4 regions of the Novibacillus thermophilus genome follow, and region 2 is predicted to be linked to each of the others. Evidence: riboswitches for the same ligand, from Rfam matches in the RefSeq annotation. Region 2 holds a riboswitch; each other region holds the start of a gene.
The links. Region 2 has a riboswitch for S-adenosylmethionine ahead of B0W44_RS14075 (OsmC family protein). Riboswitches for the same ligand answer to the same signal wherever they lie in the genome.
Positions count from the first base shown of each region.

Region 1: another riboswitch for S-adenosylmethionine. It lies ahead of B0W44_RS04305 (aliphatic sulfonate ABC transporter substrate-binding protein); the one in region 2 lies ahead of B0W44_RS14075 (OsmC family protein).
Region 3: another riboswitch for S-adenosylmethionine. It lies ahead of B0W44_RS08655 (methionine ABC transporter ATP-binding protein); the one in region 2 lies ahead of B0W44_RS14075 (OsmC family protein).
Region 4: another riboswitch for S-adenosylmethionine. It lies ahead of B0W44_RS03385 (MFS transporter); the one in region 2 lies ahead of B0W44_RS14075 (OsmC family protein).

Region 1 is NZ_CP019699.1:879,048-885,064, reverse strand. Features, by position in the region: gene ectB (diaminobutyrate--2-oxoglutarate transaminase) at 1-1,206, shown strand, start outside; gene B0W44_RS04320 (ectoine synthase) at 1,233-1,619, shown strand; gene B0W44_RS04315 (ABC transporter ATP-binding protein) at 1,683-2,441, opposite strand; gene B0W44_RS19195 (ABC transporter permease) at 2,456-2,851, opposite strand; gene B0W44_RS19190 (ABC transporter permease) at 2,870-3,313, opposite strand; gene B0W44_RS04305 (aliphatic sulfonate ABC transporter substrate-binding protein) at 3,343-4,344, opposite strand; SAM riboswitch class I at 4,435-4,544, opposite strand; SAM riboswitch class I at 4,608-4,718, opposite strand; gene B0W44_RS04300 (L-cystine transporter) at 4,754-6,017, opposite strand, start outside.
Region 2 is NZ_CP019699.1:2,893,046-2,899,062, forward strand. Features, by position in the region: gene B0W44_RS14060 (tetratricopeptide repeat protein) at 1-838, shown strand, start outside; gene htpX (protease HtpX) at 990-1,883, shown strand; gene B0W44_RS14070 (putative RNA methyltransferase) at 2,044-2,925, shown strand; SAM riboswitch class I at 3,387-3,490, shown strand; gene B0W44_RS14075 (OsmC family protein) at 3,628-4,092, shown strand; gene sfnG (dimethylsulfone monooxygenase SfnG) at 4,208-5,290, shown strand; gene B0W44_RS14085 (NADPH-dependent FMN reductase) at 5,287-5,874, shown strand.
Region 3 is NZ_CP019699.1:1,732,500-1,738,516, reverse strand. Features, by position in the region: gene B0W44_RS08665 (MetQ/NlpA family ABC transporter substrate-binding protein) at 1-495, opposite strand, end outside; gene B0W44_RS08660 (methionine ABC transporter permease) at 581-1,246, opposite strand; gene B0W44_RS08655 (methionine ABC transporter ATP-binding protein) at 1,227-2,267, opposite strand; SAM riboswitch class I at 2,344-2,453, opposite strand; partial or broken gene B0W44_RS08650 (aldehyde dehydrogenase family protein) at 2,643-2,867, opposite strand; gene B0W44_RS08645 (acyl-CoA mutase large subunit family protein) at 2,889-4,550, opposite strand; gene B0W44_RS18095 (hypothetical protein) at 4,590-4,784, shown strand; gene B0W44_RS08640 (hypothetical protein) at 4,991-5,407, opposite strand; gene gcvH (glycine cleavage system protein GcvH) at 5,538-5,930, opposite strand; gene B0W44_RS08630 (redoxin domain-containing protein) at 5,950-6,017, opposite strand, start outside.
Region 4 is NZ_CP019699.1:679,188-685,204, reverse strand. Features, by position in the region: gene B0W44_RS03395 (sigma-54-dependent transcriptional regulator) at 1-1,317, opposite strand, end outside; gene B0W44_RS03390 (hypothetical protein) at 1,747-2,205, opposite strand; SAM riboswitch class I at 2,513-2,634, shown strand; gene B0W44_RS03385 (MFS transporter) at 2,732-4,012, shown strand; gene B0W44_RS03380 (acyl--CoA ligase family protein) at 4,045-5,676, shown strand; gene B0W44_RS03375 (enoyl-CoA hydratase-related protein) at 5,708-6,017, shown strand, end outside.

The DNA.
Region 1 (6,017 bases), 1.6 Mb from region 2:
AGCCGAAACTGGCCGACCGTGTTTGAAAAGTCCAAAGGCTACAAGTTGTGGGATGAAGACGGCAACGAGTATATCGATTTCTTCTCCGGTGCTGGCGCCCTAAACTACGGACACAACCACGACAAGATGCAAGAGAAAATCATCGACTACATTCAACAAAACGGCATCACCCACAGTTTGGACATGGGGACGACGGCCAGAAAAACGTTTCTCCAACGCTTTCACGACGTCATTCTGAAACCTCGGAATCTCGACTACAAAGTGATGTTTCCCGGACCGACCGGAACGAATGCAGTCGAGAGCGCGCTCAAAATCGCCCGCAAGGTGACGGGTCGCGAAACAGTGATCAGCTTCACCAACGCTTTTCACGGCATGACCATCGGTTCACTGTCTGTAACAGGCAACGCCTTCAAACGGCATGGAGCCGGTATCCCCCTGCATCATAGCGTCTCGATGCCGTTTGATGGCTACATGGAGGGACACGATTCAATCTCGTATTTAGAGATGTTCCTAGAGGACAAAGGGAGCGGCGTCGCACTCCCCGCCGCCATCATTCTCGAAACGGTGCAGGGTGAAGGGGGTGTGAACACAGCCAGTTTTGAATGGCTGAAAAAAGTTGAGGAGATTTGTCGACGTTGGGGCATTCTGCTCATCGTCGACGATGTTCAGGCAGGATGCGGCCGGACGGGAACTTTTTTCAGTTTTGAACCGGCCGGGCTTCAACCGGACGTCGTTTGCCTGTCTAAGTCCATCGGCGGAATCGGATTGCCCATGGCCTTGACGTTGATTAAACCGGAATACGATCAGTGGGGCCCGGGCGAGCACAACGGGACATTCCGCGGAAACAACCTGGCCTTCGTCGCCGCAACGGAAGCCTTGTCTTTCTGGAAAGACGACTCGTTTTCGATCTCCGTGCGAGAAAAAGGCGAAAAGGTTCGGGCTACGTTGGAAGTGCTGGTCGAGAAATACCCTGAGTTGCAAGGAGAAGCACGCGGCAGAGGTCTGATGCAAGGAATTGCGTGCGGTCCAGAAGGGCTGGCCAGTCAAATTTGTCGCGACGCTTTTGAGTCCGGCCTGATTATCGAAACGTCGGGCCCAGAAGATGAGGTAGTGAAACTCCTTCCTCCACTCACTATTGACGAAGAAGGACTGACGCTCGGCCTCAACATTCTGGAAAAAAGCATACAACACGTGTTACACCATTAACTTATGGTTACGAAGGGAGCTTAACTATGATTGTGAAATCGCTCGATGACATTGTCGGGACAGAGAACGAGACATCCGATAAAAATTGGACGAGTCGCCGTTTCTTGCTCAAGAAGGACAACATGGGATTTACCTTGAATGACACTATCATTTACGCCGGAACCGAAACGTTCATTTGGTACAAACACCACCTTGAAGCCGTCTACTGTATCGAAGGAGAAGGGGAAGTGGAAACACTGAAAGACGGCAAAGTGTATCCGATCAAAGCCGGTACCATGTACGCCCTTGACGGAAACGAGAAACACTACTTGCGGGCTAAAACCGACATGCGCATGGTGTGCGTCTTCAACCCGCCCCTCACAGGACAGGAGGTCCACAACGAAGAAGGGTACTACCCCCTTGAGACGGAGTAATCCGCTTCGCCCGTTTCGATTGAAACGGGCGATTTTCGTTGAAAATATCGGAAAGAGTATTCGTTATGAATCAGGTCGTTCCCGTCGACTAGAGGAGCTGTGCGTCAAATTCAACGTGTCCAAAATGGCTTTCTTCTGTTCAGCCACACGGTAATCTCCTCTGGAACGCAGTCGTCCTCGTTCGACCGCAACGTCGCGAAACAGTTCTCCCGGCTGGCCGCGCAATACGAGCAACCGATCGCACAAATAGAGAGCCTCGTCGATATCGTGTGTGACGAGCAGCATCGTGGATCGGCATTCGTTCCAGACATCGAGCAGTAAATCTTGCAGCCGCATTTTGGTCAATGCGTCAAGGGCGCTAAACGGCTCGTCCAACAACAGGATCTCGGGAGAAGTGACGAGGGCCCGGGCAATCGCCACTCGTTGTGCCATTCCGCCCGACAGTTCTTTCTGATAATGCTCTTCAAATCCTGTCAAGTTTACGAGATCTATCAGTCGCTGGGCTTTATTGTATTTTTCTTGTTTACTCCCTTTCAACCCGAAGCAGACATTGTCGACAACTGTCAGCCAGGGCATGAGGCGCGGTTCCTGAAAAATGACTCCCGTTTCTTCACCCACACCGTTCACCACGTGTCCGTCAATCTTGACGACACCGTCGTATCCCGTATCCAGACCGGCGATAACGCGGAGGAGCGTGCTCTTCCCACATCCACTCATCCCCAGAATGCCGACAATTTCGCCTTTCTCCGCTGTAAAGCTGATATTTTTAACAGCGGTCTTCCCGTTGGCAAACGTGCGGGTCACTCGTTCGACACTCAACACATGTGCTACCCCCTCTACTTACCTTTTTGTGGCAAACCGTCTTGCCAGTGTAGCGCCTTCCTTTCCACTCCTTTTAACACGGCATCGGTACATTTGCCCAGAACAGCGAACAAGATCAAGCTGCTGATGATGAGTTGCGGGGCTGACGTGTTCTGTCCGAAGACGAGCAAGTAGCCCAGACCTTCACTGGCCCCCATCAGTTCGGCAGCGACGACGAACATCCATCCCAAGCCCAGTCCACTCCGCAATCCGACGAGAAAGGATGGCAGGGAAGCGGGCAAGACAATTCTCCTGATGTGTTCATACGCGCTAAAGCGGTACACTTGCCCCACTTCGATGAGTTTTCTGTCCACGTTCCGAATACCGCTGACAGTGTTCAAGTAGACGGGAAAGAACACGCCGACAGCAATCAGCGTAATTTTGGAAGATTACCCGATGCTGAACCATAAAATGAACAGCGGTACCCAGGCGATAGACGGGACGGAGCGAAGGGCTTGAATGGACGTGTCGAATAACTGTTCAACCGTTCGGTTCACCCCGACGAGCGCACCGAACACGACTCCGGCCGCCGTCCCAATGACAAACCCGATCAAGACCCGGTACAGAGTAATGCCGACATGGCTCCACAAACTGCCGTCCTGTACCATCTCGAGAATGGTCACAGCGACAGTTGCAGGTGCCGGAAGCAATTTGTCGGCAACGAGCCCTGCTCGGCTCAAGACTTCCCACAAAATGACGACGAGGAGCGGAACGATGCTTCTGATCAGAAAAGGTGGAACGCAAAAGCTCGCGCCACTCCCCTTTTTGCCAAACCTTTCTTGAGACGGAAAACGATACGGCTTTGAAAGTTCTCTTTCTTGTAATCGGGCCACGATTCGCCAACTCCTTTTTTCTCCTGGCATTACTGAACGACTTTTTCGGTAAACGATGGCTGTATGAGCTCATGGGAAAGGGAGTCGATATCGACATCGGCACCAATGATTCCTTCGCTTTGCAACACTTCTGCGGCAGCTTTTATCGCTTCACGGTGCACAGCTCCTGGAACGGGATCGGAGAAATCGTTGCGCCCCATTTCGATTTCGGCCACGTCTTTATTTAACTGCGCTGAATCGGCCAAAATGCGTGTCGCGTCAGCCGGATGGTCTAACGTCCACTTTCTCGCCTTCTCATACAGTTCGATCACTTTTTCTACGTATTGGGGATACTTTTCTTTAAATTCTGAACGCACACTGAGAAAGCCGTATGTATTGAATTCGGGGTTGCGATAAAACAAGTGCGCCCCTTCTTCCAGTTCCAGTTGAGCCATGTGCGGGTCCAATCCTGCCCAGGCATCGACTTCTCCTTTTGACAGTGCCGTGGCGCCATCGGGATGCTGGAGGGGCACCACTTCCACGTCTTCCGCTGATAGTCCTTCCTCGTTTAATGCCCGCAGCAAAAAGATGTACGGATCCGTGCCAATAGTGGCCGCCACCTTCTTCCCTTTCAAATCGTCCACGTGTTGAATGTCAGAATCGGCATTCGTGACGAGGGCGGTCCATTCCGGTTTAGAATAGATGTAGACAGTCTCAATCGGTGTCCCGTTTGATTTGGCGATGAGTGCAGCCGCTCCCGCCGACGAACCGAAGTCTACGCTGTTGCTGTTTAAAAATTCCAATGCCTTGTTACTTCCGAGACTGAGTACAAACTCGACGTCAATCCCTTCCTCAGCAAACACCTCCTCTGCCCAGCCTTTTTCTTTTAACACGAGACTTACCGGGGAGTAATAAGCGTAATCCAAGCGAATTTTGTCCGGTTTGTCCGCTCCTTCACCTTCCGCCTCGTCCCCCACCGAACGTTGACAGCCGACGAAAAACACTGTAACCGCCGTGACGAACAACGCCACTCTCACGAAAACGTACCGCACTTTTTTCTTCACTCCTCTTGTTTTTACAGTGAGATGTCACCTTCCCCCACAGCAAAAAATCCCCCCATAAGAAGAGGGATGGCATGCCTCCTCTTATCTCTCAGGAAACGTTCCTGCAGGAGTTGGCACCTTGCCAATCGAAAAGATCGACAGGTTGCCGGGCTTCATCGGGCCAGTCCCTCCGCCGCTCTCGATAAGAGTGATATTTGTAACGAAAAAACCTTCTTCCTAGATAAGAAGAAGGCAGTCAATCACGTTCCTCCTCCTTATCTTTCAAGACCGCTGTCTTGCAGGAGTTGGCACCTTGCCAATCGAAAAGATCAGCAGGTTGCCGGGCTTCATCGGGCCAGTCCCTCCACCACTCTGGATAAGAAGCGAAATTGAATGTCAATTTAAAATTGAGTTTATTTTACCCCACTGCATTTGTTTCGTCAACAGGCAATGTCATACCCCGACGTGTTGCATAAATAGTCGTGTCTAGCTCTCCCGTCACCCTGCCGGTCAGCACCCCGGCCGTCATACTTCCGCTGACGTTGACAGCCGTACGTCCCATGTCAATGAGCGGTTCGATGGAGATGAGCAATCCCGCCAGAGCAACTGGGAGGTTCATCGCGGATAACACGATGAGCGCGGCAAAGGTAGCTCCTCCGCCGACACCGGCAACGCCGAACGAACCCAACGCGACCACGGCGACTAACGTCAGAAGGAAAGAAGGACTGAGAGGGTTGATACCGACAGTCGGCGCGATCATGACCGCGAGCATAGCCGGGTAAATGCCAGCACACCCGTTCTGTCCGATGGTGAGACCGAACGACCCAGCGAAATTCGCCGTACCTTCGGGTACACCCAGGTCTTGGTGTTGAGCCCGCACGTTAAGCGGCAACGTCGCCGCACTGGAGCGGGAAGTGAAGGCAAACGTCAAGACCGGCAGCACCTTTTTGACATATGTCAGCGGATTTAGACCGGACACGGCGATGAGGAGCAAGTGGACCGCAAACATGACCAGCAGTGCCGCATAAGACGCCACTACAAATTTACCTAATTGCCAGATGGCATGAAGATCGCTCGTCGCAGAAACCCGACTCATCAAGGCGAGGACACCGTACGGTGTCAAACGGATGACAAGCGTGACAACCCGCATGACAACAGCGTGTAACGCATCCGTCAGTTTCGCAAACATCTCCGCCTGTTCAGCATGTTTTCGCTTGACTCCCAAGTAGGAGATCCCTAGGAAACTTGCAAATATCACCACGGCAATCGTCGACGTCGGGCGAGCTCCGGTAAAATCCAAGAACGGGTTTCCCGGCAACAACGACACGATTCGCTGCGGCACCGTCATGCCTTCCAATTCGCCCATTCTTTCTTCCAGTTCTTCGCCGCGGATTGCTTCTTCTTCTCCGGCGTGTATTTCCGTCGCCTGCAAATCAAACACGAAGGCTGCACCGATTCCGAGAACGGCGGCAATCGCCGTCGTACCGATCAAAATGCCGATAATCACGCCGCCGATTTTGCCGATGTTGTGTGACAACTGAGATTTTGTAAACGCTGCGAGAATGGAAATAAAGACGAGGGGCATGACCAACATTTGCAGCAATGTGACGTACCCGTTTCCCACGATGTTAAACCAATCGACAGACTTTTCAACTACTTCTGAATCCGGGCCGTAAACAAAT
Region 2 (6,017 bases):
GCTGGAAAGCGGGGAACCCCGTGCAGCCATCAATTCTCTTATGACTGCACACGAAATGGATCGACAGGATACAGACATCCTCACGGCACTGGCTCAAGCTCTGATGGAAGTCGGGGAGTGGGAAGAAAGTATACGCTACTGGGAGCAAGCGCTACGTCTCAATCCGGACGACACCGATGCTGCGTTGTCAAAAGCCGTATTGCTCTATAAAATCGGGGAATCGGACGAGGCCCTGGACCTATTGAGGCAGTTGAAAGAGAGAGAGCCGGAAAACACGGCCGTATTGAAACAGCTGGGTGAGGTCGAACTCGCCCTCGGCCGTACGAGAGATGCCAAAAACACGTGGAAGGCGCTGCACCGCCTCGATCCGTATCAACCCGACGCGTACCTGTCCCTCGGCAGAATCGCTCTCAAGGAACAAAATTGGTCGGAAGCGCTCGATTACTTTAGACGGGCGTTAGAATACGGCGACGACCGCGATGACGTATGGATCGGGATGGCTGAAGCCTACCGAGGGATGGGAGAGTGGTCAGAAGCGTTGGACTGCTATGAACAGATGATCAATCATTCTGACGAAGCTTCCCCTCCGGCCGGTATCTATCGCGAGATGGCACGTTGCTACATGGAGTTGGAAGCATTGGATGCCGCTGTTGAGTGTCTGGAAAAGGAGTTGCAGATGACAGATGATGCCGACCTGCACAACGAGCTCGCTGACGCCTATTGGCAGTCCGGACGCCGGGCCGACGCTTGCGCTTGTTGGAAGCATTCTCTCCAACTGGACCCGAATCAATGGGAGGTTGCCGACCTGTACGAAAGAAATTGCGGAGATGATGAGTAAAACTTCAGGACTTCTATTTTGCCATGCTTACAGCATCAGCACACGTAGGCGTCGTGACAATTTTTATTCATTGCTGACGCCGCAAAGCGGCATGAGGAAAACTTGGTTCTAATAGTGTCAATCATAGCCTATAGGACGGAGGAAAGTGAACGTGCGACGAATTGTTTTATTCGTTTTAACGAATATTTTGGTCCTGACGACCATGTTGATTGTGTTCACCATTTTGTCCACAGTGTTCGGAATTGACTTCAACTACATTTCGGAGGGGACGATTAATTTTGCCACGTTACTGATCTTCAGTGCTGTCGTCGGCTTTACGGGAGCTCTTTTCTCCTTGGCCATTTCCCGGTGGATGGCAAAGACGATCATGGGCGTGCGCGTCCTCGACCCGAAAAGCAACTTGTCAGCCGATGAACGCAAGATTGTGGACACTGTTCACCGTCTCTCAAAAAGAGCCGGGCTCAAGAAAATGCCGCAGGTAGGCGTATACCATTCACCCGAAGTGAACGCTTTTGCGACCGGTCCGACGAAGAGTCGCTCTTTGGTCGCCGTTTCCACTGGACTGTTACAGTCCTTGGATGAAGACGCCGTCGAAGGCGTCCTCGCCCATGAAGTGGCACACATCGCCAACGGCGATATGGTGACGATGACGCTGTTGCAGGGCGTCGTCAACACCTTTGTCGTCTTTTTGGCCCGGATCGCCGCTTTCATCGCATCCCGTTTTGTGAGGTCAGAGTTGCAAGGTGTGGTGCATTTTGTTGCCGTTATCGCGTTCCAAATACTGTTTTCGCTTTTAGGGAGCCTCGTCGTCATGGCTTTTTCCCGTCACCGGGAATACCACGCTGATCGCGGCGGAGCGGAGCTGGCAGGAAAGGACAAAATGATCCACGCCTTACACTCTCTAAAACTGTACGTGAACCGGGTGGATACGAAACAGGCGGCGTTACAAACGCTTAAGATTAACAATAAGAAGCGCGGGACGACCTATTTCTTTTCCTCACATCCCGATTTGAATGACCGAATTCGCCGTTTGAAAGAACATTAGTGAGCATGTTTTTCGGGTTAAGGTTGCTATTCTCAAAGAGACAGCGAGTAAGCTGATAACCGGTGAGATGTTTTGCCGATTTTCGATACATCTTTTGCTTAACATCTTGCAGAATAGTTGAAAAGGATGGGCGTTGACGGGAGTGTCCAATTTGTCCAAAATGGCGAAGAAAGCGATCAGTGCAACATATGCCCGCAAGTTTGAATCCATTTTCCAATGTCCCGTTTGCGGTTCATCTATGCAGGTAGTTGATTTAAAAAGTCTCGTGTGTTCCCACAACCACACGTTTGATTTTGCCAAACAAGGTTACGTTAACTTGCTCACCCGCCCGACAAAAACTAAGTACAAGAAGGACCTTTTCCAAGCGCGAAGAAAACTCTACGCAGAGGGCGGTTTTTTTGAACCGCTCATCCGGTCCATAGCTAAATTCATCATTAAGCAGGCCTCAAAAAAAGAGACCGTCTACGTTCTCGATTCAGGCTGTGGTGAAGGTTTCCACCTTTCGAACGTATGCGAGATAGTGACAGCTGTGGGAAAAACGGTAACAGGCGTCGGGGTGGATCTATCAAAAGAAGGTGTCGCCATCGCGTCCCAGCATGATTCGAACAAAATTTGGTGTGTGGCTGATCTTGCCCGTGCGCCGTTTAAAGACAAACAGTTTGACGTCATTCTCAATATCTTGTCACCTTCAAACTACACGCAATTCAACAGACTGTTGAAACCGAATGGCTTTGTGCTGAAGGTTGTTCCGCAAAACGGCTATTTAAAGGAGTTAAGGGACGCCTTTTTTGATGAAGCGGAAAAACAGACGTATTCCAACAAAGGGACTGTCGACCGGTTTCAAGAGGCTTTTCCCGAATTCGATCGTTCGCGAATATGTTATACGATGAGCCTCGATCAATCGTCCATTCACTCCTTGGTCCGCATGACTCCTTTGGCGTGGAGAGCCCCTGAGGAGCGGGTCAGATCGTTTTTAGAGCGGGAAGCGGCAGACATCACCGTTGATTTAGAGATTTTAATCGGTTATAAACAGCCCGATTAAATTCGGTTTATTCAAAAAAGCATCATCGCCGCTTTGCCACCCAACCTCAACAAGCCGAGTCGGCGTACCGTCCGTTGCCCGAAGGAACGAATCTGGATTATGTATTCACCGCGCGAAATTACCGGCCAATTACTCGGGGCAGACGATTTCTTATGGCGGGAAGGTCATACCTTAGCAGAATCGAATCCATCTGCTTTCTCCTTCAGAATGAGAACGATTGTTGAACGAGGGAAGGGGTCGATCCCCAAAAAAACAAGTTCAGCTTTGCATAAATACGTGACGCTTGCAAGCCCGGCTGGACAAATGACAACGTTCGGCCGGTTTCTAAAGTGACATTTTCTCGGAACAGTTAAGGGGACAATTTCACTGACGATTGACAATAAATTGAAAAGGTGTTGACAGATATCTCTCTTGTGATATGATTATTTCAAAGTCAGCAAAATGACATAGCAATTGTCTGCTTCTTATCCAGAGAGGGGGAGGGACTGACCCTATGAACTCTCGGCAACCAGCCGCAACGGCCCGGTGCCAATTTCAGAGGAATGGTTCATTCCGAAGATGAGAAGGCTTGACAAAATGTGCCGCGTTTTGTGAACCCTTCTCTTGTTGAGAAGGGTTTTATTACGTTAAAGGGGGATGCGGGAAAAGAAGGAACACACGGGTTTTGATGGCACGAAACATAAGATTGGAGAGGAGATTGAAATGGCACGAAGTACATTTAAGGCAACCGCGCAATTAGGAGAAAAATTTCAAGTTCGGACACACTCGAGGGGCCACACGGTCATCGTCGACGAGCCAAAGGAGCTCGGCGGAACGGATCTGGGACAGAATCCGGTGGAACTCATCCTTTCGGCCCTCGGAGCTTGCCAGTCCATCGTCATTCAGACTTACGCCGAGAAATTTGACATAACCGTTGACGCACTGCGCATCGAGCTGGAAGGAGATTTAGATTTAGACGGCTTTTTGGACAAATCGGACGTTCGCCCCGGTTTTTCCGACGTGAGGTATCAAGTGTTTTTGAAGACTGATGCGCCGGAAGCGAAAGTGAAAGAGTTTTTACAATTTGTCGAAGCCCACTGCCCGGTGGCGGATACGATTGCCCATCCAGTCAACCTCGTGTCCTCCGGTTTTGTCATTGAGAAAGATCAGCGTACTCCAACAACATAAAAACGAAAAAAAGGTACACTTTTGGCAACACACTCTTCACAAAGACATTTGGCACGGGTCCCATCTCCCATAGGATCGGACCCATCGAGGTTCATGATAAAGGAGATAGAAAACATTGAGCGACATAAAGTTTGCTTATTGGGTGCCGAACGTGAGCGGAGGGCTCGTCATTTCCAGACTTCCGCAGCAAACAGACTGGACGTTTGAAGCAAACAAACGTTACGCCCAAACGGCAGAAGCAGTCGGCTTTGAATACGCCTTGTTGCAAACGCGTTTTATAGCGAACTACGGAGCAGAAAATCAACTAGAAGCAGCGACGCTAGCTGCTTCACTGGCCAGTGTCACTTCGAGGATTAAGCTTATCTCCGCCGTCCTTCCCGGCCTTTGGCACCCTGGAGTTTATGCGAAGATGATCGCTACACTGGATCACATCAGTCGTGGCCGCGCCGCAGTCAATGTCGTCAGTGGTTGGTTTAAAGGCGAGTTTACTGGTTACGGCGAGCCGTGGCTTGAACACGACGAACGTTACCGCCGTTCGGAAGAATTCATTCGTGTGTTGCGGTCAATGTGGACAGAAGAGGAGACGACGTTTAAAGGGGACTTTTACCGGATAAACAGCGCCCCGCTCAAGCCGAAACCTATACACACTCCTCCGATTTTCCAAGGGGGAAATTCAAAGGCGGCCCGGCGGATGGCAGCACGCGTGTCCGACTGGTATTTCATGAACGGCAATACGCTGGACGGCCTCAAAGAACAAATTGAAGACGTCCGGTCCCTCGCCGAAGTCGAAGAACGCACACTGAACTTTGCCGTTAACGGTTTTGCTATCGTCCGCCCCACAGAATCAGAAGCCGTCCAAACCCTTCGGGAAATCGTGTCACATAGAGATGAGGAAGCTGTAAGAGGTTTCAGTGAATCGGTCAAAGAAGCCGGTCAGTCCACGAAGGAGAGGGACGGGATGTGGGCCAATTCTTCCCTTGAAGACCTCGTGCAGTACAATGACGGTTTTAAAACGGGGTTAATTGGGACGCCTGAGCAAGTGGCTGATCGCATCATCGAACTTAAGAAGATCGGAGTGGATTTAGTACTCGTCGGTTTCCTTCATTATGAGACCGACTTGGAAGCGTTCGGGGAAGACGTGATCCCGCTCGTCCGAGAAAAAGAGCAGGCTTTGAGAGACAGAGGAGTGGTGGTGTGAGACTGTTAGGTTTGTCGGGAAGTTTGACACCGCGCTCTAAAACGTACATCGCCGTCGAACAGGCGCTCACATTCGCTAAAGCGTACGATGCGTCGGTGGCGACGGACCTCATCAGTTTGCGGGATTATAAACTGTCGTTTTGTGACGGCAGAGATCCAAAACTGTATGAGGGGGATACGAAGCAGGTCATTCAAAAAATAGAAAATGCCGATGCGCTCATCGTCGGAACACCTGTCTATCGCGGTTCGTATACGGGAGCGCTAAAAAACGTGTTTGACCTCATACCCAATGGCGCCTTGGAAGGGAAGGTGGTCGGCTTAATTGCCACTGGTGGAACGTACCACCATTTTCTGGCCATTGAACACCAGCTAAAACCACTTTTCGGCTTTTTCCGCGCCCACGTCGTACCGGGTACGGTCTATGCCCACAACGACCACTATTCCGACAAGAGGTTGGTCGATCCTGACGTTATCGAACGCCTGCGTCGCCTCGGAGAAGATGTCGTCAGATTGCAGTATGCGATCGGAGGCGGCTTGGCAGGTGCGGAGGCTCCGCCCATTCCGAGAAAAGCATTGAAAAGGTGAAGAAGGTAGGCAGCACCTTCTTCACAAAGACATTTGCGCGCAAGGTTTCTCTTGCGCGCCTTTATTTTAGCACAGGTTCCGCAATTCGTCATTGTGGCGAACGAGAGCCCTGCATGCCCTCGAATATGATGGACGGAAGGGGT
Region 3 (6,017 bases), 1.2 Mb from region 2:
CAACAGGCGGACAAAGCGGTCTTGCTCTCCCGAGGCATTCGTAACCGCGACGGTCGCACCGTCTGGAATTTCTTCAATCGATTCGTACTTGTCCGAGTACGCGCCAAGGGGCTCAATGTGCACGCCGACAACGTCGACAATGTTCCATCCGTTTTCTTCATTGGACGATTCCATCCACGGGATGTGCTGGAAGTAGTTCGCATCCAGCTCCCCTTCGACTAGGTTTTTATTCGGCAGGACGTAATCCTGGAATGTCTTGATCTCCAGTTCCACACCTTGTTCAGCCAAGATGGGCTTCACGTGCTCCAAAATTTCGGCGTGAGGCACTGCCGTCGCCCCGACCGTTAACTGGATCGTCTCCTCCGTACGTTCGGCACTGTTTTCACCGCTTTCTTCACCCGCCGAATCGCCACCTCCGTCACTCGCCCCGCTGCCGCAAGCTGCCAAGGCGAAGACGACAAACAGTGTACTTGCGTATTTCAGCCATTTCAACATCGTGAAACTCCTCCCTTTTTTTTGATGACACGTGCCAGTGGCAACATGTGTCCGGAAAAAGGCCCGCTTGACAGATCCCGAGGGACTACCTTTTATCAATGGCTTGCACCACCCGGTCCCCGACACTCTGTATGATTTGCACCATGAGGACGAGAACCGCCGTCGCCAGCACCATGACGTCGGTCTGGAACGACTGAAAGCCAAAGCGGTAGGCGAGATCGCCGAGGCCTCCCCCGCCGAGTATTCCGGTGATGGCCGAATAACTGACGAGCGTGATACACGTGACCGTAATCCCGGCAACTAATCCCGGCAACGCTTCGGGTATATACACCTTGCGAATGATCTGCCAGCGGGTCGCCCCCATGGCCCTTGCCGCTTCGATGACGCCCTTGTCCACTTCCCTGAGCGACGTCTCTACCAGCCGTGCGTAAAACGGTGCGGCACCAACGACTAACGACACGCACGCCGCCGTCGGACCGAGGGACGTGCCGACCAACATTCGGGCGACGGGTATCATCCACACGACCAACACGATGAACGGAATGGAGCGAAACAGGTTGACGCCGAAGCCAACGAGGCGCTGCAACCACGGCAGTGGCCACAGGCCTTTCTCTTCCATCACGACGAGGGCAATCCCGAGTGGGAGTCCGAACAAAGCGGTGAAAAAAGTGGAGATGACCATCATGTACACTGTCTCCCACGTCGCAGCCAACAGCAAATCCCATTGGACGTTAGGCAGAAGGAAATCCACTGTCTAACACCTCCACTTCGACGTCTGACCCCCGCAAAAAGTCCACGACTCGCGCCACCTGCTCCGAAGATCCGTCAACGTGTACATACAGCGTGCCGTAGGCCGTGTCGTTGACTTGACGCACTTGTCCCTGCAAAATGCTGAGATCGACCTCACAGGCGCGGATACAGCGACTGATGACCGGTTGTTTCGCCTCTGTCCCGAAAAATGTGCACTTGAGGATCCGTCCGGAAAACATATCACGAAAGGAAAGGTCAAGGGCTTCTTTCGCTTCTTCCTCCAACCCGGCCACGTCCCGCACGAACCGACGCGTGATTTCTTTTTTCGGCCGGCGGAACACGTCGGACACCGGTCCGCTTTCGACGAAACGCCCGTTTTCCATGACCGCCACGCGATGGCAAATTTTGCGGATAACGTGCATTTCGTGGGTGATGAGGACGATCGTCAGATTCAACTCGCGATTAATCTTTTGGAGTAAACGGAGTATGTCGTCCGTCGTCTTCGGATCGAGGGCTGACGTCGCCTCGTCGCACAATAACACTTTCGGGTCATTGGCCAGCGCCCTCGCAATCCCGACCCGCTGCTTCTGCCCGCCGGACAGTTGCGCCGGGTAAGCGTCCGCCTTGTCCGTCAGGCCGACAAGCTCGAGCATGTGCCTGACTTTCTCATCGGCTTCGGCCTTCCCAACGCCGGCGATTTCCAGCGGAAAGCGGACGTTCTCCTTGACCGTACGGGACCACAGCAAATGGAACTGCTGAAAAATCATGCCGATTTCCCGCCGCGCTTCCCTCAGTTCGCGTCCGGACAACTGGGTAAAAACGCGCTCCCCCACCCTCACTTCTCCGGCGGTCGGCGGTTCCAGCAAGTTGATCGTCCGGATCAAGGTGCTCTTTCCCGCGCCGCTGTAGCCGATAATCCCGAAGATTTCTCCGGGCTCGACCGTCAGATCTATGTCATCTACAGCTCGGATTGTCCCTGCAGCCGTCTTAAAGTGCTTACGAATGCCCTTTAACTGAATCACGTGTCTCCCTCCCTTTAACAGCTAAAAAACCCTTTTTCGCAGAGAAAAAGGGTTTTACAGCAAAGGTAAACGTCCTCTCTCATCTGCCAGGTCGACACCTGCAGGAATTAGCACCTTTTTGCACGTGAGGGCGCAAATGGTTGCCGGGTTTCATCGGGCCAGTCCCTCCACCTCTCTGGATAAGAGATGTCTAGTTTGTATTAAGTTAAGCTGAAAAGATTTTACCACGATATGAGAGAAGGGACAACAGGTTTTTTTAAAAGTTTTCCGTTTCTACTCCTCCCAACCTTTTACAGAATCGACAACGTCCTCTCTCATCTTCAGAAGCGCCCTGCCAAAGGGCGAGGCTCCTCGAGCCCCCTTCCTCATCACAGCCTATTTCAAATGAATCCAGACACTTTTGACTTCTGTATAGTTTTCAAGGGCGTACGACCCCATTTCACGGCCGAAGCCAGACTGTTTGTAACCGCCGAAAGGAGAGGCCGGATCGGTTACGTTGTAGCAATTGACCCACACCGTCCCGGCCTTTAGCCGACTGGCGATGTAGTGAGCGTTTTTCACATTTTCGGTCCACACCCCGGCAGCCAGTCCGTACGGCGAGCCGAAAAGGGGGCTGACGTCTCAAGACGAATCGTATTCCCCGTATGTTTCTCGCAGCGTGTCGCATATTTCACCGACGGTTGCCCCGCTTTTCACGGCGTCGATGATGAAAGGCATCACATTCTCGTTTCCTGAAGCTGCCAACTGCAGCTGCGAGAGGACGTGCCGTAGGCGCACATTGTCCCGGGATCGGCGCAGTTGTTGTAGAAATCGCTTTTGTCGCTGTTCCAGCCTCGGATCCGATTGGTGCAAAAAGATCTCCCCGTTTTCTTCGCCGACAAACCGGTTTACACCGACGACGACTTCCTCACCGCGTTCCACTTTTTGCTGATGGCGATAGGCGCCGTCCTGAATTGTCTGTTGAACATACCCGCGTTCAATGGCGGCAACGGCTCCCCCCTGCCCCTCGATTTCGTCCAAATAGTCCTGGACTCGCTGTTCCAACTGGTCCGTCAATTCCTCAACAAAATACGAGCCGGCGAGTGGGTCCACCGTGTCGGCGGCACCGCTCTCATAGGCGATAATTTGTTGTGTGCGCAGCGCTGTCCGCACTGACGCCTCTGTAGGTAAAGCCAGTGCCTCGTCGGACGCATTGGCGTGTAGACTCTGTACGCCGCCGAGTACGGCAGCGAGGGACTGGAGCGCGACTCGCGCGACGTTGTTATCGGGCTGGACGGCAGTCAACGTAGAACCCCCGGTTTGGGCGTGTACCCGAAACTGTTGCGACCGCGGAAGGCGCGCTCCGAAGCGCTCGCGCATCAAGCGGGACCACAAGCGGCGGGCGGCACGGAATTTGGCCACTTCCTCGAAAAAGTGATTGTGTACACTTAAGAAAAATGAAAACTGAGGTGCCACTTGATCGATCTTCAGCCCTCTTGCCAGAGCATACTCGATGTAGGCGATACCGTTTGCCAGTGTAAAGGCTAATTCTTGGGAAGCTGACGCACCTGCCTCCCGCATGTGGTACCCGCTGACACTGATCGGTTTGAAACGGGGCATCCAGTTCGTGCAAAATTCCACGACATCCGTCACCAGTCGCATGGACTCTTGCGGTGGATAAATATACGTGCCCCGGGCGGCGTACTCTTTTAAGATGTCGTTTTGCACTGTGCCGGACAACTTGTCGAGGGGAACCCCCTGTTTTTCCGCGACGGCGATGTACATCGCCAACAGGACGGGGGCCGGAGCGTTGATCGTCATCGACGTGCTGACGCGGTCGAGGGGAATGTCTTGAAACAGCAGCTCCATGTCCCGCAAGGAATCTATGGCAACACCGACCCTGCCGACTTCTCCCGCCGCTTCCGGAGCATCGGAATCAATGCCAATCTGCGTCGGCAAGTCAAACGCGCAACTGAGACCGTGCTGCCCTTCACGCAATAAAAATTTAAACCGCCTGTTCGTCTCCCGCGCCGTTCCGAACCCGGCATACTGCCGCATCGTCCACAACCGCCCGCGGTACATCGTCCGGTGGATCCCCCGGGTGTACGGGAACTCGCCGGGAAACCCGAGTTTTTCCTTGTAGCGCGTATCGCATTCATCTGGGGTGTAGCAACGTTCCACTTCAATGCCTGAGGAGGTGACACACGTTTTTGACGTGTGGATTGACCGGTGCTTATCCAACATGTCGTTTACACTCCGTTCTTCCCATGACCCAGTTGTACTCGTGATACCTTTCGCTTCCATTCCGCTTAAATCACGGACGACATCAGCACACGCAGCGTCATGCGTGCAGCAGAGTGGAATGTCAAAAGGGAAGATGCACTCATTTCAATGGCAGCGCCTCAAACGGTCCTTCTCTCCCACTCTCTCACGATGGCCAACAGCTTGGGTGTCCAAGAAGAAGACACGTGTCTGCCGTACCGCCGAGTCTATCTTCGGCAAATGCGGTCTGTTCATAGCATCCTTCAACGTCGCTGAGACCATTCACACAAAGGCAAAAAAAAAGAAGATGTCTGCGAGAGAACACCTTCTGTCAAAATAAGATGGGGAGGAGTTAAAAGGGACTGGACTTCTGCTGGCAGAAATCCAAACACTCCTATTATTTCCCGTTGCAAACCCTTTTAAACATTTAAAGAGTCCCATCGCGATGGTTCACGGTTGTCCTGTCTCGACAACGCTCAACGTCACGTCTTCTCGCGTTGGGTGTAGCGCTGTAACCGTCTACTCAACACGCTCAACCGTTTCTTTAACGAATGTTCCCACCTCACATCGCCGAGTCGCTTGGCGACCCCGAGTAAATCGAGGGCGTTGTCGATTTGGGTTCGGTACAGTTGCTCGGGGTCATCTCCTTCTACCGAGACACAGTCCTCCATCATCTCGACCACGTGAGCACTGTCGACAAAGTCGTCAAAGTTCACGTGGTGGGCTCCGTCTCCTTGGGCATAATCGACTAATAAGTCAAATTCCTCCCGCACGGCGTAATGTATCTCCACACTGCGGCAAATCGGGCAAAACACGATTGGGACGCGATGGACCACGACTCTGTCACTGCGAATAGCGCCGATCGTCCCAATCATACTCGCCCCGCAACAAAAACTCATCAAACCGCCCCCTCCCTCGTCGTAGACGGTACAAACTTTCGTTCATTGTACCACACTCACGTGAAAACGGCAGCATGAAAAATGCGCACAAAAAAAGTGTGATCGGCTGATCACACCGTTTGCGCGTCCGTCACTGTCCGTCTTCTCCGTACATCTCTGCGTATTTTTCAGGTGAAAGCAAGTTTTCCAGCTCTGAAGGATCTTCCATTTCCACGACGATCATCCACCCTTTTTCGTAGGGGGACTCGTTGACGAGTTCCGGGGAATCTTCCAATTCGCCGTTCACTTCCACCACTTTGCCGTTTACGGGGGCGTACAGTTCGGAAACGGTTTTGACCGATTCCACACTGCCGAACGGCTCATTCGCCTGAAGCGTATCCCCAATTTCCGGTAACTCCACAAACACAATATCGCCCAGTTCGGATTGGGCAAAGTCCGTGATTCCGATCCGCACCTTTTTTTCGCCTTCGTCCTTTACCCACTCATGTTCTTCACTGTACTTGAGTTCTTTCGGCAAATTCACGGTGAACCCTCCTGCCACTTCAATTTTGTATGTCCAACACGCGCTTCAAGCGTTGTTCGACCATTTGCAAACCTCTTTCCCCCGCTT
Region 4 (6,017 bases), 1.4 Mb from region 2:
CTTTTTTAACCGTTTCACCATAGCGTCAATGTGCATGGCCAATCCGGCGTACACTTTGGGAGGATACGCTTTCCCCAGTTTTTCCTCCGCTCGTGACAGTAGCTGATGGGCTAAATCAATCAATTGAGGCTCAACGATTTTTCTAATATTGTCACGATCCGCATATCGAGCGTCCGACAATTCACGCGGCATCTGGAAATGGATCGGGATTTCCTCCCCCGCTTCAGTCGATTCCGGATCTTTCGTTGATATCTGACAAGTTCCTATCAAATGATCCAATTCCGGCTTTTCCAGCAAATAACGTAAGCGCAGTGCCCCTCTCTTGACTTCCAAGGGCAAGTGGGACTGCAAAATATACAACGTTTTCTCTGTTCGCTGTTCCGCATAGGCGTGGGCACAGGATAGTTGAATATCCTTTTTTAACTGTCCGACATTGCCCGGACATTCATAAGCAATAAACGCTTGCACTGCAACCGGTTCCAATACGATGTTCTTCTTCAACCGCCGCGCCTCTTCCTCACAAAACAATCGGATAAGCGCAATCCTCTCGTTTAGCGGCCGGTCCGCCAACTTAGGAAGTTGAATTTCCATTGGAATGCGACGGCGAAAGGTTTTTAACAAAACCGAATCTGGTTGTTCTGTCGTCGCCGCGACGATGAATACTTGTGCCTGTCGTCCGTCCTCCGTTTCTCCCAGCTTGCGGTAACATCCTGTATCTAAATAAGTGAACAACATCTCTTGACCTTCTGGAGGCAGACGGTGAATTTCGTCTAAAAAAAGCATGCCGCCATCAGCCCGTTCCAACAAACCTCGCCGGTCTTGACTCGCTCCCGTATAAGATCCCTTCACACTGCCAAACAACTGACTAAGCAACAGTTGAGGATTGTGAGCGTAGTCAGCACAGTTGAAGGTGACAAATTCTCCTTTATGCTGGGTGGAAATCCGCCTGTATTCGTACATCAAACGCGCAAACATGCTTTTTCCGACGCCTGTCGCGCCGAAGAGGAGAGTATGGAGGCCGTACGGAGGGTAGTGCAAAGCCGCTTTCGCCTGTTCAATCGGAGCGCGAAAACTACCCTCTGCCCCAATTATTCGACCGAATACTTGGATGCCGGCTGATGTACGAGCCACACGGAACAAGACAGGGCGCCCCTCTTTTTTCTCAACCAAACCGTGTTTGACGAGCCGGTTTAATTCCCGGCTGACGTTACTGCGATGCTGTTGCAATGTATCCGCTATTTCTTGTGCGCTTACCCCCCACTTGTCTCGCGCCTCGTCACACATTTGACACAACGTATCCCACAACTGATTACTCAACTTCCCACCTCTCACTAAATACATTTTCGTCAATATTATACAAAATGACCGTGTCATCAAGTGAGACTTTACGCTTCTGTCTGATAGAGTGTCTTACGCTTATCAACACGTTCTCAATGACTGATCCATCATGACATAGCTAAAGGAAGGCATCGTATAAGGCGGTCGGTAACCTCCCAAAATGATCAGTACCAGCAAAAAATTGGGAGTTTCTCTCGGAAGTTCTCACAATACTGAAACTGCTGTATCATCTATAATCCTTATACGTGCGGTTGATTTCCCCTACCGCAATGACAAAACTAATCGCACACTCCTTTATCCTTGGACAAACTCATACTTTTTTCTTATGGTCGCTTTTGATATCCTTAATAAAATAATACAACGTCGTAAGAACGAAGATCACAATTAATTCCGAAACGACAAAGCTTGTCATAACTTTTTCACTCTTTCTGCCACATCGTGTGATTTTACAAAAATCAAAAGAAGTTTCTTGCGATCCAGCCACAGTAAGATGAGACACATAACCATCAAAACAGTACTGAGGTCTTGAACACCAATATCAAAAGCATAATTGACCATCATAATATTAACGGCAATTGGAAAATAACAGATGGCACCCAACGTTGCCGTCCTCGGAATCGCGATTAAGACAGCGGCTATGACTTCCCCTAACCCGATAAACATTTCATATAAGCGCGAATATCCAAAAAATGTCCAAGCTAACGTAAAACCTTCTCCTCGCATGGCGGCAATTTCTTCTGTTGGTACGCCAAATTGTCCGAACGTCAGTTTAGCAGCTCCGTAAATCAGAAAGTTCACTGCCAAAAAGAGACGAAACGTCGCAGGAATTGAGTGTTGAAGGACACAAATAAACCGACCCGTATCCATGTGCTCACATCCCCTTCCCCCTAAACACGTTCACGCATTTCTAGTACCCGTACCACACACGCTTTTTTCCCAAAAGCCATTTAAGTATCACGATCTTTCGGCTCTTCTTTTATCGTAGAAAAATTTGAAACTGATTGACATTGATTGGTCTTACATTTTAACTACCAAAACTTACAATTTTGTAAGGTGCGGACAAAGTAGTTCAGAAAAAATTTTCTAAACTGAACGGCGTATTCCCCTTGACAATGTGAGAATAGAGTTGTAGGATAATTACAAGTTTTTTCAATTACATATTCATAGTGAATGCTTCTTATCAAGAGAGGCGGAGGGACTGGCCCAATGAAGCCCGGCAACCTCTTTGCACTCGCGCAGTGCAAAAAAGGTGCCAACTCCTGCGGGATGAGTTTAACTCGTTCCGAGAGATAAGAAGAGCGTTTCGCTACAGAGCGAACCCCTCTTCTTATCGAAGAGGGGGTTTTTGTATGTGTCGAGCCTAGAAATAGTGACAGGAGAGGAGAGAGTGTGAATGAGTTATGATGTATCAGTTGAAGTTTCCGAAACATCCCTTCACCGACGTCGGGCCGCCATCTCGAGCGTGATCGGAACAACCATCGAATGGTACGACTTCTTTATTTACGGAACAGTGGGAGCCCTCGTATTTCCTACTTTGTTTTTCCCGGATTCTGACCCTTACGCAGGGTTGATGCAGACGTTCTTAATCTTTGCCATCGGGTTTGTGGCACGACCTGTTGGCAGTTTTATCTTTAGTCACTTTGGCGATCGCTTTGGAAGAAAGACGACACTCATTTTCACATTACTGATGATGGGAATCGCGACAACGACTATGGGGCTTTTACCGACTTATGAAACAATTGGCATATGGGCTCCGCTCTTGTTGTCGATTCTCCGCTTTTTACAGGGTCTCTCAGCAGGCGGAGAGTGGGGAGGTGCTGTCTTGCTCTCTATGGAGTGGGCAGGGCGTGATCGACGCGGATTTTTTGCAAGCCTCCCACAGCTGGGTTCACCCTTCGGCTTAGTACTCTCTTCAACCGTTGTTTCACTCTTACTCACGGTATCCGGTGACGCCTTTTTTTCGTGGGCATGGCGCATTCCGTTCCTTTTCAGCTTGGGCCTAGTCATCGTCGGACTGTACGCCCGTTTACGCGTTCTGGAATCACCAGAGTTTCAAAAAGTTCTAAAAGACGAAAATGTGTCCCAAGCTCCTGTGCTCGAATCGCTTCGCACCTACCCTAAAACGATCCTCTGGGCCATCTTAGTGAACATTGTGATGTTCGCTGCGTTTTACACGTTCAGTACGTTTTTTATCGGGTATGGATCGACGTATTTAAACCTCGATCAGAATCTGCTAACCAATGCCACTGTGCTCGGCGGCATTGCGGCGGCACTTGCCGTAGTCCTTTTCGGACACTTTTCAGACATCGTCGGAGCCAAGAACGTGTATGTCGTCGGTGTCCTCTCTTTGGTGGTATGGGCATTTCCATATTTTGTCCTGGTCAACAGCAAACAGCCTTTCCTCATTGTGACTGCGGTAGCGTTCGCGTTTTTCACGTTTGGTGCCATGTACGGCCCCCTCGCATCATTTGTCGCAAGTTCGTTTCCAGCCCGCCTGCGGTACAGCGGTTCATCGGTTGCTTATGCAATCGGAGCGGTCCTCGGGGGTGGCATCGCACCGATGATCAGCACCTTTTTAGTCGACAACTTTGATTCTGCGTTTGCTGTCAGTACTTATTTGATCTCCTTGGCCCTTCTCGGACTTATAGGTGCCCTCAAACTGAAGGAACTTTAGGTTTATTTCCTGGGAGAAAGGTGGTTAACATTATGTCAAGTTTGTATCATCAACCGTTTCAAGCGCCCCTTACCCCCGCGTCGTTTTTAGAAAGGACGGTAGTGGCTTTTCCAGATCGCGTAGCGGTTGTCGAAGGAAACACTCGCTACACTTACCGGACATTGTACGAAAGAGTCCACCGTCTGGCGCGAGGTCTCTACCGTCTCGGCGTACAGCGGGGTGACCGTGTTGCGGCAGTCGTTCCGAATACCAAACTTGCCCTCGAGCTTCACCTGGCGGTTCCTCTGATGGGAGCTGTACTCGTTCCCATCAACGTTCGTTTGAAATCAAAGGAAATGTCCTACATCCTCAATCACTCTGAAGCAGTTGTCCTTTTTGTGGACGACACGTACGCTGAACGACTGGTTCCTTGTCTTGAAGAAGTCCCAAGTGTCCGCGTCCTCATCGTCGATGGCACGGATAAACATTTCCCGACTACACGCCACATTGAACAGCCCGTGGACGTGCTTCCGTACGAAAGCTGGCTCCACTCGGTGCCCTTTGACCCGATGTCGGTAAGTGTTCAAGATGAGTGGGATTTGATTTCTATTCATTACACCAGTGGAACTACTGGACGTCCAAAAGGGGTCATGCTGCACCATCGAGGAGCATTCATAAATGCCTTTAGTGAAATCGTAGAAATGAATCTTTCGCCTGACAGCGTGTACCTGTGGACACTCCCAATGTTTCACGCCGCAGGTTGGTGTTTCCCCTGGGCCGCGACGGCAGTTGGCGCCACACATGTCCTTTTGCGCAAAGTAGAGGCATCCCGAATCGTTCAGTTGATTGAATCAGAAGGCATCACGCACTTCTGTGCGGCACCCCCAGTGCTGACGATGATTTCCCAATATCTAGAGAGTGAGAGAACTGGATTGCCTGGCACCGTCCACATTATTACAGCTGCTGCCCCTCCGAGCCCAGCTTTGCTGCGCAAATTAGAGTCTTTTGGAGCAAAGGTCACCCATGTGTACGGCCTGACGGAAGTGTACGGCCCGTTCACGATCAATGAATGGCGAAAAGAGTGGGATGCACTTCCAGACAATCAACGGGCGGAATTAAAAGCACGGCAAGGTATTCCGTATATCGGACTAGGCGAACTGACTGTTGTCGACGACAAGATGCGCCAGGTTCCTAAAGACGGCCTCACGATGGGTGAAGTCCTCATGCGCGGGAACGGGGTCATGCTTGGCTACTACAAAGATGAGGAAGCTACTGCTCAAGCTTTTCACGGCGGGTGGTTTCATACAGGCGATTTAGCGGTGTGGCACGCGGACGGTTACATAGAGCTGAAGGATCGGCAAAAGGACATCATTATCTCAGGAGGTGAGAATATCAGTTCAGTAGAAGTGGAGCGGGTCCTTTTGGAACACCCTTCAGTATTAGAGGTAGCCGTGATCGGCATCCCCGACCGCAAATGGGGAGAGGTCCCGAAAGCGTTCATTACAGTTCAACCCGGGGAATGCGTGAGTGTGGAGGAACTGCAAACATTTTGCCGCAAACGACTCGCCCACTTTAAGTGTCCCAAAGAGATTGAATTCTGTGAGTTGCCAAAAACTAACACAGGTAAAGTACAAAAACATTTGCTTCGTGAAAAAGAGCGAGAGAAGCAGTTAAACACCAACTAAAGGGTTGTAAGGAGGACGTGCTTTGAGTCAAGTGATTCTTTATGAACGTCGTGGTCCTGTAGGATGGGTGACTCTAAACAACGTTAATGAAAATTTAACTCTTACGCTGAAAGCAATGAAGGATATGGAGAAACAGCTCAAAACTATTGCCAATACTCGTGAAGTGGCTGTCGTGGTGCTCCAAGGGGCACCAAACATATTTTGCCTTGGTCACCACTTTCAAGAAATACAAGAGTCAGATACAGAAACCGTACACGCGTTGTTTGAACAAAGTTTCCGGGTTAAACAGTTGATCCGAGATCTGCCACAAGTTGTGATTGCTAAGGTTCAAGGTGTCGCGG